3 regions of the Sporosarcina sp. P26b genome follow, and region 2 is predicted to be linked to each of the others. Evidence: riboswitches for the same ligand, from Rfam matches in the RefSeq annotation. Region 2 holds a riboswitch; each other region holds the start of a gene.
What was found. A riboswitch is a leader RNA that binds a small molecule or an ion and turns the genes downstream of it on or off. The one in region 2 is predicted to bind thiamine pyrophosphate.

Region 1 (5,331 bases), on a different contig from region 2:
CCATTGATCGAGTAATCATGTTCCTTTTACTATAATAACTCATCATCAATAGATGTCATCTAGGCGTTAACAACCCACTGCTCGATAAAAATAGAGTGACAGCAAAGCCAAGAATCATTACAGCTACAAACACCACATCCATATGCGTATACCGAGTAGGATAAAAATATGTCCTGGCGGCTCCCATTTGATACTGCTTTGCTTCCATTGCCACAGCAATCCGTTGTGCACGGCGAATGCTTTGTGCAAATAAGGGGACTGTGTAACTTTGCAATCGCTCATATAGCCCTTTACTTCCCCTTGAAAATTGGACGTTGCGCACCTTTAACGCGTTTCGGCGTATTTGAAGTTCTTCAGTAACAGCCGGTATTAAACGAAATGCCGCAATAAAACTGTACGCGTATTTGGATGGCATGCGAAACTGTTGCATCATTGCATAGAAGAATAATATAGGTTGGATCGTCAAGATAAACGTAAAGCCGACGAGACCGAATGATAGGGATTTACTTCCGAGCAAAAGCGCATGTTGGATACTCTCCTCAGATATCTTGAAAATCCCAAACTGCCAAAGAACGGACTCCCCCTTGCCGAACAGCAACATCGTCAATCCAGTAGATAGAAATGATATGACTAAAGGAATTGACAGCACTGCTAATTTCTTTAGTGAATAGCCACTGAATACATAAAACAACAGCCCGTACAATATTGTTTGCCAAAGGGCGAACTGTAAGTTTTGATTTATAAGTGTGATGATCATGAATGTGAAAAACACTACGAATTTTAGCGCAGGGTTAACGCGAAACAACCAAGTTTGCCGTTCAGGTGTGAACCAATTCAGCATGTGGCGCACCTCCAGAAAACGTAGTTGTTTGTAATACGCCATCAACTACTGTCCAGACTGCAGTAGAGAAATTTTCTACGATTTCCTCATCATGCGTCACCATTAGAATCGTCATTCCTTCGGTGCGCAATTGCTCTATTTTCTCAAGAATGGCAAAAGTATTTCGCGCATCTTGCCCGAAAGTAGGTTCATCAAGTAGCAATATATTTGTATCTGGAGTAAGAGCAGTCGCTACACTTAAACGCCGCTTTTGACCCGTAGATAGTTGATAGGGATGGCGTGAAACAGAATCAGGCAAGTTGAATAATTGTATCATTTCTTTAGCATAACGATCTGCCTCTGTTTTTGGCATACTGTGCAACGAAACGGTCAACTCTTCCATAATAGAATTGGTCACGAATTGCAGTTCGGGATTTTGGAAAACGAGCGACAGACCTTTAGGAAGTTGTCGCTTCTTCTTTTTCCACACAATCGGTACACCGTTAACTTCATAGACACCGTCAGTGCGAAGTAGTTGCATGAGAGATAGAAGCAATGTGCTTTTACCAGAGCCATTTTCTCCAACAATCGAAATCCAGTCACCAGCCTGTACGGTCGCTTGTTTGACAGAAATCTTCTCCGCTTGACCGCGATAGCCGTGAAAGTCTCGAATCTTAATTTTCTCTTGAGATGCAACTGCTTGACGGTTTTTCATCATCGATTGAAATGCTTCGGACGTTTTATATTCTTCCCAAACCCCCGGATACCAAATGCCATAGCGCTTCAGTTCTTCTTGGTTGTTTGTAAAGATAGTGTCTGGAGGTCCATCCGCTATAATGACTCCTTGATCATTAAATAGCACCACGCGATCGACCCAATCGGCAATCAAATCAATTTTATGCTCGACAATGAGTACGGTTTTATTTGTAGCTGCTGCTTTGATAGCAGACCAAATTTGCTGCGTGCCTTCTGGATCAAGTAAAGCAGAAGGTTCGTCCAGAAATAATACGTCGGGTTCAAGTAATAACACTGTAGCCAAAGCTAGTCGTTGTTTCATGCCTTGAGACATTTCATTGATGGGTGTATGAACGTTTTCTAAATTCAAGTCCACGCGTTTCAACACTTCCTCTATAAGAGGGGCCATCTCTTCACGCGGTACTTGAAGGTTTTCCAAAACAAATGCAAGTTCTTCATCGACATAGGTCATGCAAAACTGCGTTTCGGGATCTTGAAAAACGAATCCCCATGAGTCAGGCAGTTGGACGTCTTTTGTTTTCATTGGCAATTCGATGGAATGCGGGATAATTCCACTCAGCACTTGCAGTAAAGTAGATTTACCACAGCCGCTTGGTCCAAGCATGAGCACTTTTTCACCAGGCTGAACGGAAAAAGAAAGATCTTTAAAAACCAGTGAATTCTCTCCGGGAAACTTCAGTCGTAAATCGGTAACACTGATGTTAGGCATAGTTGAATCATTCCTCCGCGTTTACTGATCGAGCAAAGTATATTCTTTCTTATCAACAGGGCGGATTAAAGATGTCACGCCGGTTGCTTCAATCGCTTTAACAATTAGTACAGCAAAAATACCTGTGAAGATGAATGCACTAATTGCACGTAACCCGTATTTCACTATAAGTGCCCAAGTTTCAAGTGCTGCATATCCATAAACCAAATCGAGTCCGAAACTCGCGAGGCAAGAAGCAATACCAGCCATTCCGGCGACTACTATCGTGTAGCGCTTATATCGGAATGCGGCGAATAGTAATTCTGCAGCAAGACCTTGCATGAACCCGTACATCAATACTTCAATCCCATGTCCTGCGAATGCAGACAAGGAAGCGCCTGCAATGCTTGCGATCAATGCGGTACCGGGCTTACGTAATAGTAAAAAGGCGAACGGTCCCACCATGAACCACATGCCGTAAATCAATTGACGTGCAACGGGGAGAATCGGTTTGACGACGGTATATAAATCGTCCCAAAACTTCATCAATACCCCAAATACTACCCCGATCATGATCGTGATCAAAATATCGGTAAACTTTAATTTCTTCAAACTTTTCCACTCCTTCTTATTTGTCTATACAAAAAAGCCGTCTGAAGAGCAGACGGCCGAGGAAGGAAAGAGATTCCTGTAAATTTCCATCGATTACGCTCTCTACGCTGGCATTACCCAGATCAGATTAACGGTCAGCAGTGGATTCCTCTGCTATCTCAGCCTGATTCACTCAAGCACCCGTACGGACATTTATGTAAGCAATCCTAGTATACAGCACATCAATTTGTCTGGCAACCACTTCAAAAGTTGGATGAAGTGCGAATCCCGAAGTAGGTTAATTTCGTTACAGTGTGTTGAAATCCTGTTATACTAATAGGATACAAATTGATCCTAATTGCATGCCATATACGAATTTAAATAGATTTAAAGGAGTTTTTACATGACGAAACATATAGCGTTCATTGACGTAGAAACTACAGGTATGAGAGCAGAGGCAAGCGATGTAATTGAACTGGGTGTTATGCTTGGCGAATACGATAATAACCGGATTGTTCGGGTAGCAGATGAATATTGTGAGTTTCAAGAGCCGTTCTACTCTATAACGCCAATGATTACAAACCTAACGGGCATCACTGATCAGATGGTAAGAGGGAAGTCACTCGACATGGACAGAATTCTATCGATACTCGATCGAGCAGACGGCATTGTGGCGCATAATGCTTCATTTGACAGGGGCTTTGTCAGTAGACTATTACCGGAAACTCTCGACATGGACTGGTATTGTTCTGTTAGACAAATTAAATGGAAAAACTATGGCTTTGAGAATGGTAAGCTTCAACAATTACTGAGAGCACATCGGATTCAAGTACAGAACGCACACAGGGCACTAGATGATGCGAAAAACTTAGCATTGCTACTGAACTCGTCGAATCCGAGCCTTGAGGATGATACCTTTATATCCTACCTAATGAATAAAGCACCGATGAAAAAACCATCTAGATCTAGATTTTAATTACAAAGTGAGGGATACCAGGATAGTAATATACCCGGGTATCCTTTTTGTATGGAGAAAGTTTCATTTTCACGACCATATGTATGAAATGTGCATAGTTTTTCCACATGTATCAGCTATACTACCCTTGATGACAATAGATAAAGGAGATATTTAAATGAGTAGAAAAACGCAAGTTGTTATATTCTCATTGTGTGCATTATTGATCAGTGGATGCAGTAGTGATGCGCAATCGAATGAACAGAGTAATGAACATATGATGAACCAGACGAGCAATGAACAGCATTCTATGATGGATGGTTCGACAATGGGTAACGGACATATGAGCCATAATAATGTAGTGAGATTAAAAGATTCGACTGGTGAGAATGAAATAAACATCCCACCCTTATTAACTAGTGAAACGACAGTAGGCACCGAATATACTGTTAAGGCGCAAAAGGGAAGCGTGAACATATTTGATAATGTGACTACAGAAACTTTTGGATATAACGGAGATTTAGTAGGACCCGTTCTACAATTTAGAAAGGGTGAAACTGTAAAAATAAATACGATAAATGAATTAGATGAAGAAACAACATTTCATTGGCATGGTTTAGAAGTGTCTGGCGAAGCAGATGGCGGACCACATAAAACACTCAGTCCAGGTGAAGAAGAGACAATAGAATTTGAAGTCACACAAGAGGCGGCTACTTTATGGTTTCATCCCCACCCAGAGGGCAAGACATCTGAACAAGTATATAAAGGCTTAGCAGGACTGATTTATATTGAAGATCCTAATTCGGCCAAATTAGAAATTCCGAAAAAATATGGAGAGAATGACATACCTTTAGTTTTCCAAGACCGGATTTTCGATGATCAGCATCAATTAAATTATAAAGCAGTGATGAATGAAGATGGGACGATAGGTGATACATTATTAGTTAACGGCACAGTAAATCCCGTATTAAAAGTAGGGAAAGAACAAGTGCGTCTTCGCTTGCTGAACGGATCGAATGCGAGGAACTTCACATTCAAGCTAAATACGGGTGAATCGTTTGTTCAAATCGCGACAGATGGCGGCTTTTTGAATGAACCCGTCACATTGAACGAAGTTACCTTGACACCATCAGAACGGGCAGAAATTATTATTGACTTTTCACAGCTGAATTCGCTAAAGGATTTATCATTAATGAATGAAGATGGATCTATCCTTCTACCGTTTGAAGTATCAGATCAAGAAGTAGCAAGTACACAAGCAGTGAAACAGTTGAATGAGTTTTCTGTGACAGATGAAGAAAAAGCTATGCCGGTCACAAAAAATATTGAATTGTTTGGCATGATGGATCATGTAACAATCAACGGAAAGAAGTTCGATCCCCAAAGAATTGATTTCACACAAGAGCAAGGTGTCACTGAGGTGTGGGAAATCTACAATAAGAAAGATATGATGGGTGGAATGATTCATCCATTCCATATTCACGGTACACAATTTAAAATACTCTCAAGAGATGGTGTGGA
Region 2 (5,331 bases):
TGGAATCATGAGTGCAAAACTTGGCTTTAATGTCACTGTACATATGTCGGCAGATGCTAAGCAGTGGAAGAAAGAGTTATTGCGTTCAAAAGGCGTTATTGTAGTGGAATATGCTGATGATTACAGTAAAGCGGTGGAAGAAGGTCGACGTCAAGCGGATGCAGATCCAATGTGTCACTTTGTCGATGATGAAAATTCTATTGATTTATTCCTAGGCTATGCAGTGGCAGGGGAACGAGTTGCGTCACAATTAAAATCACAGCATATCGTCGTGGATAAAGATCATCCCTTATTTGTCTACTTACCTTGCGGGGTGGGAGGAGGTCCAGGCGGCGTGGCATTCGGACTAAAGCTAGCATTAGGCGATCATGTTCATTGCTTGTTTGCCGAACCTACTCATTCACCGTGCATGATGATTGGTATGATGACGGGAATGCATGATCAAGTATCTGTGGCGGACTTTGGATTGGATAATCAAACAGCAGCCGACGGATTAGCGGTTGGTACAGCATCGGCTTTTGTCGGAAAAACGATGGAACCTTTCTTGACGGGGTGCTATACGGTAGGGGATCAGACATTGTTCAAATTGTTGAAAGTGCTCGCAGACAGTGAAGACATTTGGTTAGAACCTTCCGCACTTGCTGGTATGACAGGTCCTGTACACGTAATAAAATCTAAACTTCCGTTAGCCAATTCTATAAACGCTACACATCTAGTGTGGGGAACCGGTGGAAACATGGTACCGAAGGAAGAAATGCAGCGCTATTATAATCAAGTGAATAAATAATACACGGTATTTCCCGGGAAATCGACAAAAGATCCGCAGAGATTCTTCTCTGCGGATCTTTTGTCGCAATTCACTTTAAATCTTTAAATAAATTTAACTTTAAAAGTCTAGGAGCTAGTAGCAGACCAATAATAGTGCCGCTAACTGTTGATACGAGGAACGGTGGCAAGAAGAAAAATGCGGTCACTGTAGTGCCCATCAGAATCTTTGCGTACGGAACAGCAAATAAAGGCGCAATCAAACCAGTACCGACAATTTCTCCAACGCCCGCACTCCAATTCTTATTAAATCGCTTATACAAAACACCTGCCAAAAAAGCACCAATCATACCGCCTGGAAATGCGAGCAATGAACCAGTTCCTGTCAATATGCGGACCAATCCTGTCACGAAAGCAACGGTAACAGCTGCGGCTGGCCCCATTACGATAGCGACAATCACATTCACCGCATGTTGAATAGGATAGGCCCTAGCAATGCCAGCCGGAAATGAAACGAATGCAGAGCCTGCGACTGCAATCGCGACGAACATCGTCATAAAAATCATTTTACGTGTATTCATAGCAACCTCGTTTACGTTAGAGTAGAATGGATCATTTTTGAAATAGATTTTGCAGCTTTTTGTGGGTCGGCAGCGGAGGCTATGGCAGATACTACCGCCACGCCATCTGCACCTGCTCGTATAATAGACTCCGTAGTATCTAGCGTAATCCCACCAATTGCTACCATTGGCATATCAGGAAATGCTGTATGAATTTTTTCCACTAAGTTTGTTCCGACAACGTCTGAAGCATCCAGTTTGGTTGCAGTCGGATAAATGGGGCCAAGGCCTATGTAATCGGCACCAATTGATTGTGCGAGTTGAACCTCAGTTGCGTTATGAGTCGAGACGCCAAGCCATTTATCAGGACCAATCCGTTTTCGAACACTATCTGCCTGTTCGTCGTCTTGCCCAACGTGTACACCATCCGCATTAAGTGCTAATGCCAAATCTACATCGTCATTAACTATAAACGGAACACGATATAATCTGCATAATGCCTGACATTTTCTTGCGAATCCAAGTAAAGCATCACCCGTTAATGCACCATCACCTTTTTCGCGCAACTGAAAACACGTAACACCGCCACGAAGTGCTGCTTCCAATACAGCTAAGGGCTCATGATTTTTTACGTTTGGCGTACCCATGACAAAGTATAAGCCCAATGCTTTCTTCACTTCTACATGTCGCATCAGAGCATCTCCCTTTTTAACTGTCCATATGCCCAATGATTCGTAGGACCATGACCTGAGCCGAGTTGTAAGCCATTTTCAATTGCTGCTTGAATGAATTGCTTTGCCTCGGCTACTGAATCGGGTAGAGAATAACCTCTTGCAAGAAACGCAGTCAAAGCAGCTGCAAACGTGCAACCCGTTCCATGTGTGTCTTTCGTTTGGATCCAAGGGGTAGTGACTGTGAATGATTGTCCGTCCGCATCAGCATAATAGTCTTTCGCATCGAGCACGTCACTGCGATGCCCGCCTTTTATGACCACAGCATTTGCACCGAGCTGGATAAGTTTTTCTGCTGCTAGTTGAATCTCTTCATCAGTACAGATCTTCATGTCTGTCAGTACTTCTGCTTCCGGAATGTTTGGCGTTATCACAGTTGCAAGTGGTATTAACTGTTCCTTCAGTGCCTCAATTGCTTGTTGTTGTAATAAAGAATGTCCACCTTTAGCAATCATCACAGGATCGATCACTAATGGAATAGGTGGATATTCTTTTAATAAAGAGGCGACTGCCGTAATGATTTCGGCTGAAAATAGCATACCAGTCTTACAGGCTTTCACGTCAAAGTCGTCGAGTACGGCTTTCATTTGTGCGGTTACACCGTCAGCTTGTACCGGATACACATTTTGTACACCTAATGTATTTTGTGCGGTTACTGCCGTAATAGCGGAAGTGCCAAATACACCGAGCTCTTGAAAAGTCTTCAAATCAGCCTGGATTCCCGCACCACCACCACTGTCTGATCCTGCAATAGTCATAGCTACTTGAATTGTCATTAAAAAACCTCCTATCTTTTACACAAAGTATGTTTTTGTTTCGCGATCTAAAGAATGTAAGATATTTAAGAAGTTCATCGCAAAGTCTCCAGGACCTATGGAAATCTGCGCCGTTTGTTCTCCAGCACGCTTATAAAATGAAAGTGCATCTGCTGCTGCTTCCATAGGGCTCTCTATTCCCACCGCTAGAAAAGCACCCACAACTGAACTAAGTAAACAACCTGTTCCAGTAATCGTCGTCATCATTGGATGTCCACCTGTAATAGATACTGTCGTGTGTCCATCAGTGACGATATCCACTTCGCCCGAAACTGCTACTAGACAGTTATGCTTGCGTGCTGTCTGTTTTGCAACGTCTTCAATGTCTGCTTGTCCTTCTCCAGCATCTACTCCTTTGGCGTTCCATGGAATATCTGCAATTGCCGCCAACTCCCCAGCATTACAACGAACTAATGTGACGTCTACTTCGTCTAAAACTTTGAGAACACTTGCTTTACGAAAAGGCGTTGCACCTGCCCCAACTGGATCCAATACAACAGGTTTTCCGGCTGCACGTGCACTTTTCCCTGATAGAATCATTGCGTCGACCGTTTGTTGTTTTAACGTTCCAATATTTAGAATGCTACAAGCGGCGATTCTTGCGATATCTTCCGCCTCTTCCACCGCATCGGCCATTACAGGAGATGCGCCTATTGCGAGTAACCCGTTAGCTTGGAAGTTGGCTACCACAAAATTCGTGATGCAGTGGACAAGTGGTTGCTCTTGTCGCAGTTGTTGAATAAGCTGCATGTTTCTTTTCCCCCTTATAAAGGTATATATACAAAAAGCCCATACTAGGATGGGCGGTTGGGTATAAAAACTACCCACTTCCCTCCGCTAGGTTGTCCTAGATCAGGTTCAAAGGGTTTGCATAATTGCATCTCAGCCAAATGTTGGCACCCCTAGTGGTGACTATGTATCAGACAAGCTAATTATATCATATAGATGGGTTAGGATAAAATGATCCTGCAATAAACAGATTGACAAGTATGAAAATGAGTGTTTGCGCTTAGGTGGTCAAGTATAACCGTATGCTAAACGTTACATAATTATCTGAAGAAGTCTTATCTTTTTCAGATGAAATGGATATAAAGGAGTAGATCGCAAATGGAGAAATTATTCGAAATTCAACAAATGGACCATTCATTGGATAATATATCGTTTACGTGGAGTGACATAGGTGGTTATTACCGTGTCTATAAAAATGACCGACAAGTATATGAAGGAACAGCTCCGAAGTTTTCGGATGGGGAGTTGGATCCGTCACATCCTTTCCAATACACGGTGGAACGAGTAGCGGAAGGACGGGTTCAAGATGTAATTGTTATCCAGACATCTGCCCTGACTGAAGTTCAGGAAGATGAACATCCTTTGCAACGATTAGTCATCACAACGATTGCCGCTTCATCACAAATTGCTCTGTCATGGGAGTGGATCAAAGATGTGGAGAAGTTCGATATTTACCGCAACGGTCAATATCTCGAAACAATTACGGATAATCGTTTTATTGATCGTGACATAAGTTCTTCGGAGGCGGTAGTATACAGTGTCTCGGCAACGTGTCCGTTGATTGACAGCAATCAGAAAATGAATGTCAGTAAATCGATCGCATCCAAAGTGTATGAAGTGATTATGCCTCCGAATCCGAATAATAAACCAACAGAAGAAATCTATACTTTTTCTGTACGTGTAAAGCAACGGGATCAATTGCTTACACCGATTGCTGACAGAAAAAAAGTAAATGAAGTGAAGCAATGGAAGTTCCGCTATGCAACGTTTTTAAAAGAAGATATCATAAAAAACCCGAATCTCTTTTCACCAATTCCATATTTCACAGGTGATGATCGAGATTTCAACCCAGAAGGAAAAAGCTTCCGTACCCGTGTGGACATAGAAGGAGAGTTTATCGGAGGCGATAGCACACTGCAATTTACGAAAGCCACTGGACCTTCAATTGGCATGAATTATATGAAACGATATAAGCGCCATGACCATGCATCTGTAGACGGTATAGAAATTGAGCGATTAGAAGGGAAATCGACTGAAGTTCTTTTTGCAATCAACCATGACGTAGGTAATCCACTAACCGCTTCACCGCCTATTCATTATGAAGTGAAAGCGCATTTAGACCAGCAAGGAAACCTAGACCTAGTTGGCTATCATAACGATGCGCCACATCATGAAGTATATTTAGCGCTTGATTACGAGGACTGGCGCTCGTTGCACCGTACTGAAAGTGAAGGCTTAGCGTATTTGACAGGTGTGCTAGGAGATAATTATTGGCGTTACATGACATGTAATTAACAATAAACCGCCGCAGTCCATAGTGGATTGTGGCGGTTTAATTAATTAGTTCTATTTGATCGTTTCTTGAAAACTCTTTCGGTCTGAATTAAGCTTGGTGACCCGTACGTTCAACTTACTGATCGATTCCTCTGTTAGTTCAATTCCTCCGTCTTG
Region 3 (5,331 bases), on a different contig from region 2:
TACGGTTGATCAAGTACGTAGATAAAGTGTACAAGATGACGGATGGTGTGTTGAAGCTGGAGAGTTCGGCTGAGGCGGATGTGACTGAGTAAGTGTAGTGCTAGGTTTTTAATGAAATAAACGCTTCGGACTGCCGTTTTAGGGCTTTCCGAAGCGTTTTTTCGTCGGTGGATTGTGTGGGTTAGGTCGTAAAATTGTGGTGGTCGCTCAATGGAACTGGCTGAACGCTCTATGTGGCGTTTTATCCGCTCTATATTACTGGCTATCCGCTCTATGTGACTCGCTCTTCGCTCTATCCAGCAAGTTAACCGCTCATAGACCACACATAAACGCTCTAAGGAGAATAAGAGACATCAAACAATCAGCCAAGCAAACCTGCCACGATCTTCCGCGCGGCCGTAATATCCTTCGTCCCATGCACCAACATCCGACCATCGCGGAATAACACGAGGCGATGGTCGTTATAATCGCAGGAAACCAAATAAGGATTTTGCTTTAAATTAGAAACAATATCGCGAATGGAATTAGCAAATGGTATCAGCTCAACTTGTCGATTTTTCGGCCATGTCAGTTGTACCGTGTCGCGTCCGCATAGTACAGCCGTACGAACCACTTCATTGGCAGACAAGTAAGGATAGACAGGGGTATCTGAGCAACTTGGACAATTCGGTTTCTTCATGCTTTGTACGTTCATGGCAGCGCGCTCGCCTGTCCAGAGATCGACGGATTCGAGACGGGGTCCCATTGTTGCCCCCGTGATACACTTCAGCAGTTCTGCGGTTTGACGGGCGGCAGTCGTGACGACGATGGGCGAGATGACGCCGACTGTATCGCATGTCAAAGACTGTGGCGGCAACGCTTCGAGCAGACAATGTAAGCAGGGCGCTCCTTCTTTTACACCGATAGGAAATGTCAGCCCATAGCTACCGACGCAAGCGCCCATGAAGAAGGGGATGCCGAGTTGTAATGCGGCGTCGTTTGCGAGTAATCGAGTTTCGATATTATCTGTGCCGTCGAGAATGAAATGATGGCCTTCGAATAATTCGAGGACATTTTCAGGCGTGACATCCGCCACAATCCCACGAACTTTCACGTCGCTGTTGATCACGCGCAATCGGCTTTCCGCAGCGATTGCTTTCGGTAATTGATCGATGACATCTTGTTCTGAGTATAATTGCTGTCTATGAAGATTAGTCCATTCCAAAATATCGCGATCGACAATGGTCAGTTCGCCGACGCCTGCCCGCACTAGCATCTCCGCTCCTGAAGAGCCAAGAGCACCCGCTCCTAAGACAAAAACTTTTGCTTCGCGTATACGTTGTTGTCCAATTGGTCCGATGGGTGCAAACAGTTCTTGCCGAGAATATTTACTGCTCAAGTCGTCACAAGCCCTTCAGTCGGACTGCTAGCCACGCCATAATCACGAACTGGCATACGTCCAGCTTTATAACCGAGACGTCCCGCTTCAATCGCGAGCTTCATTGCCTCTGCCATCATGACGGGATTGGCGGCTTCCGATACGGCTGTGTTCAGCAATACACCGTCTGCGCCGAGTTCCATCGCGAAAGCGGCGTCTTTTGGAGAGCCGACCCCTGCGTCAATAATGACGGGTACATTGGACTGCTCAATGATGAATGACAAATTCAACGGATTCAGAATGCCTCTGCCTGAACCGATTGGCGCAGCGCCTGGCATGATAGCGTGAACGCCTAATTCGCATAGTTTTCTTGCAAGTACTACATCGTCTGACGTATAGGGTAGTACAATGAAACCTTCCTCTAACAGCATTTCAGACGCACGTAATGTTTCCACTGGATCAGGAAGTAATGAACGGCTACAGCCGATGATTTCCACCTTTACCATGTCGCAAAGTCCCGAAGCTTTGGCGAGACGTGCGATATGTACGGCTTCTTCCGCTGTGCTGGCGCCTGCGGTATTCGGAAGCAATGTATAGCGCGTTAAATCAAGTTGTTCGAGAAAATTGGGTTGCGATGCTTCAAAAATATCCATGCGTCGTACTGCGAACGTCAGGATCTCTGCTTCTGATACCGCCACTGCTTGCTTTTGAATATCAAATGAAGGATATTTCCCCGTGCCTAGTAATAAACGTGAAGAGAATTCTTTATCTGCAATTTTTAACATGTTCATCCGCCTCCTACAAAATGTATGATTTCAATTTGGTCTCGGTCCATGATCGGTGCGTCGTAGTGATCTTTCTGCAAAATTTCCTTGTTTTTCTCCACGATCAAAATACGATCGCCAAGTCCTAAGTGCTCAAGTAACTGCTGGATCGTCCCTACTTCAGGAATGACGGGAAACGATTTGCCGTTCAGATCAATCATTTTCTCCATGAGATACCTCTCCTTTTCTATAACTCTGCAAAGTTTTCAGTGAACGCATAGGGGATAATACAGCGACGCCTGCCACGTGGTTTTGCTGTAAATTAGGTAAGTGATGCGGCTGAATTCCACCGATAGCATACACAGGAATCGAACTATACTGTGCAATAGAAAACAATTCTTCCGTTCCACGCGCTGGCAGCCCAGGTTTCGAAGGCGTTTCAAAAACATGCCCGTACAATAGCCAGTCTGCTCCCTCATTCATAGCTACCTTTGCCTCTTCCAATGAATGAATCGAGCAACCGAAAGAGAGCTCGGGGAATTCTCGATATGCATCCTGTAACGACATACCATAGCCAGTCAGTTGCACTTTTTTAAGCTTCAGTCTTCTAGCCAAGTGAGGTCTGGCATGAAGAATGAGCTTGTCGAGTGGGAATTCAGCACTTGCAAGACGCGTAACTAAATCTACTAGCTGTTCATCTAACTTGGACTTTTCCCGCAAGATAATAGCATCAAGAAACGGTGCTGTGTGCAGCAAATGTAGTGTCAGTTCATCCACCGAAAGACGGTCGTCAGTCACGCCAAGTAACTTCATTCATTCCCCTCCAATAGAAAAAACCACTTCCCGAATCGGAAAGTGGTAGAAATGTCGACAGAAATACATAAGTAACGACTCGCCACTTCCCTCCGCAGGTGCTAACCTGTTCAGGTAATAAGGGTTTCAGAGCCACACTCTTTTCTCAGTCCTTGTAAAGGATTCCCCTAATGGTCAAAATATTTGGTTTTCAGAACTAGCCTATCACGTGTACGGTAGAATGAAAAGCGTTTCTTTTACAAAAGCAATAAAGCATCCAAATCTAGAATTTCTACTGCTTTCATACTGGGCTGGCGAATCCAGCCAGACTCTTCGAAAGCGCTTAATTTTCGACTGATTGTTTCAGGTGTCGTCCCTAGGTGAGAGGCTAGGTCTTTGCGACTCATTGGTAGTTCGACTATCAATTGTCTTTGTTCTTCTGATAAGTCAACTAGGTAAAGGGCAATACGCGTTTCTGCTGATTCCATACCGATTCGTGCCGCCCGTTGTTCCGTTCGGGCAAGGCGGGAGGAGAATTCCTCCAACATCTTCAATGAAATCGCGGGGTGCTCTTGTAGAAGTTGCTGCATTTGGTCCCGTTGAATAACACATAGTTCTACGGGTTCAAGTGTTTCTGCATAGGCGTCATGAGGTTTAGCATCAAATAACGATAGCTCGCCTGTGAAATCTCCGGGTTGTAGTATTCGTACGATTTGCTCTTTGCCGTTTTCTGATAGGCGATATATTTTGATCCGTCCTTTGTGCAATATATACAAGCCTTCGGAGCGGTCGCCTTCATTGTAAATAATTTGTCCACGCGGGTAGGGGGTGCTTCGCGCAAGTTCTACAATGTGCTTCATCTGATCTTTTTCCAAGTGATTGAACAGTGGAACAAGTGATACACACATTCGATGATCGGTCGTGTCATTGTGGGGCTGCTGACTCATTCACTTTCACCTCGCTTACATTTCGTTTGGACGCTTTGTCACTAGTATAGCGTATTAATCGAATGGCGTTCAATATGACAAGAAGCACACTTGCTTCGTGGATAAGCATGCCGGATGCTAGGAAGACTTTGCCTAGCAGTACACCGATTAGCAATAAAACTACTGTGCCAACTGCGAAAAATGTGTTTTGCTTCATATTGTTCACAGTCGCTTTCGATAATGCATAGGCGTGGGCGAATTGATCTAGTCGATCCGCCATCAAGACGATATCCGCTGTTTCCATGGAAATGTCTGTTCCGCCTTTACCCATTGCCAGCCCGATATCTGCAGTGGCGATTGCCGGCGCATCATTGATTCCGTCACCTGCCATCGCTACTCGATGTCCTTGCGCTTTCAACTTTTGGACAGCGGCTACTTTGTCTTCAGGTAACAGCTCTGCATAGACGCTGTCGAGACCAAGTTGTTCGCCAACGAGTCGGGCAGTGTGTACATTGTCGCCCGTTAGCATAATCATTTGTTTAATACCATTTCTTCGTAGTTTAGCTAGGGCAGCCGCGGCTTCTGGACGGATTTGATCCGCTATGGAAATAATACCTGCGATTTCTCCACCAATACTGATGAACACGGCTGTGTTACCTGCCTTTTCTCGCTTGGATGCATACTCTTCTATAGTTGGAGAGATAGCTATACCTTGTGAGATCATCAGCTTCCGGTTACCAGCTGCCAGTTGCTGGCCATCTACTTCAGCAAGAAGTCCGTTACCTTTAATAACTTGTGCGTCTTGTGCTTGATGTGTTAAATGAATCATGCGTTTTTTTGCTTCACGAACGATCGTTTGACCGAGATGGTGTTCAGACATCAGTTCAGCTTCTGCAGTTAAACGGAGTAACTCTTCTTTGTCGATGCCAAAGCTATGGATGTCAGTAACTTCTGGACGTCCTTTAGTTAAAGTACCTGTTTTATCAAAGACGACAGTGTCGATTTTCGCCAATTGCTCCATCACGTCGCCACCTTTAATGAGCACACCATGACGGGCTCCGTTACCAATTCCAGCTACGATCGAGACGGGAGCTGAAATGACGAGGGCACCAGGACAAGCGATGACAAGGAATGTTAATGTCATTTCGATATTGCGTGTGAATATATAGACGATAATCGATAGGATGACGATGGAAGGTGTATAAATATTGGCGAATCGCTCTAAGAATTTTTGAGTTTTCGACTTCGCTTCTTGTGCTTCTTCGACTAGCTCGATAATACGAGCGAATGCTGTATCGTCACCTACACGTTCTGCAATTATTTCAATATAGCCATTGTCTACTAACGTACCGCTAAATACTTGATCATCTAGTGATTTCGATGCGGGTACCGATTCTCCTGTGATGGCTGCTTCATTTATAGAAGCATTTCCTGAAACAATCGGACCGTCTACCGGAACTTGTTCACCTGAGCGAACGATTACCCGATCACC

Region 1: linked by a shared signal. The riboswitch ahead of CSV69_RS11490 (ECF transporter S component) and the one ahead of thiM (hydroxyethylthiazole kinase) in region 2 are both predicted to bind thiamine pyrophosphate.
Region 3: linked by a shared signal. The riboswitch ahead of CSV69_RS07295 (thiamine phosphate synthase) and the one ahead of thiM (hydroxyethylthiazole kinase) in region 2 are both predicted to bind thiamine pyrophosphate.

Annotation. Positions count from the first base shown of each region.
Region 1 is NZ_PDYW01000013.1:18,923-24,253, reverse strand. It holds gene CSV69_RS11500 (energy-coupling factor transporter transmembrane component T family protein) at 56-841, opposite strand; gene CSV69_RS11495 (ABC transporter ATP-binding protein) at 819-2,285, opposite strand; gene CSV69_RS11490 (ECF transporter S component) at 2,307-2,876, opposite strand; TPP riboswitch at 2,959-3,070, opposite strand; gene CSV69_RS11485 (exonuclease domain-containing protein) at 3,259-3,831, shown strand; gene CSV69_RS11480 (multicopper oxidase family protein) at 3,989-5,331, shown strand, end outside.
Region 2 is NZ_PDYW01000004.1:173,090-178,420, reverse strand. It holds gene CSV69_RS06510 (D-serine ammonia-lyase) at 1-787, shown strand, start outside; gene thiW (energy coupling factor transporter S component ThiW) at 858-1,346, opposite strand; gene thiE (thiamine phosphate synthase) at 1,358-2,017, opposite strand; gene thiD (bifunctional hydroxymethylpyrimidine kinase/phosphomethylpyrimidine kinase) at 2,017-2,832, opposite strand; gene thiM (hydroxyethylthiazole kinase) at 2,851-3,621, opposite strand; TPP riboswitch at 3,684-3,785, opposite strand; gene CSV69_RS06485 (DUF3238 domain-containing protein) at 3,979-5,175, shown strand; gene CSV69_RS06480 (Ger(x)C family spore germination protein) at 5,227-5,331, opposite strand, start outside.
Region 3 is NZ_PDYW01000005.1:91,444-96,774, forward strand. It holds gene CSV69_RS07275 (ABC transporter ATP-binding protein) at 1-92, shown strand, start outside; gene CSV69_RS07280 (ThiF family adenylyltransferase) at 362-1,378, opposite strand; gene CSV69_RS07285 (thiazole synthase) at 1,375-2,148, opposite strand; gene thiS (sulfur carrier protein ThiS) at 2,145-2,351, opposite strand; gene CSV69_RS07295 (thiamine phosphate synthase) at 2,335-2,934, opposite strand; TPP riboswitch at 3,005-3,113, opposite strand; gene CSV69_RS07300 (Crp/Fnr family transcriptional regulator) at 3,171-3,860, opposite strand; gene CSV69_RS07305 (heavy metal translocating P-type ATPase) at 3,838-5,331, opposite strand, start outside.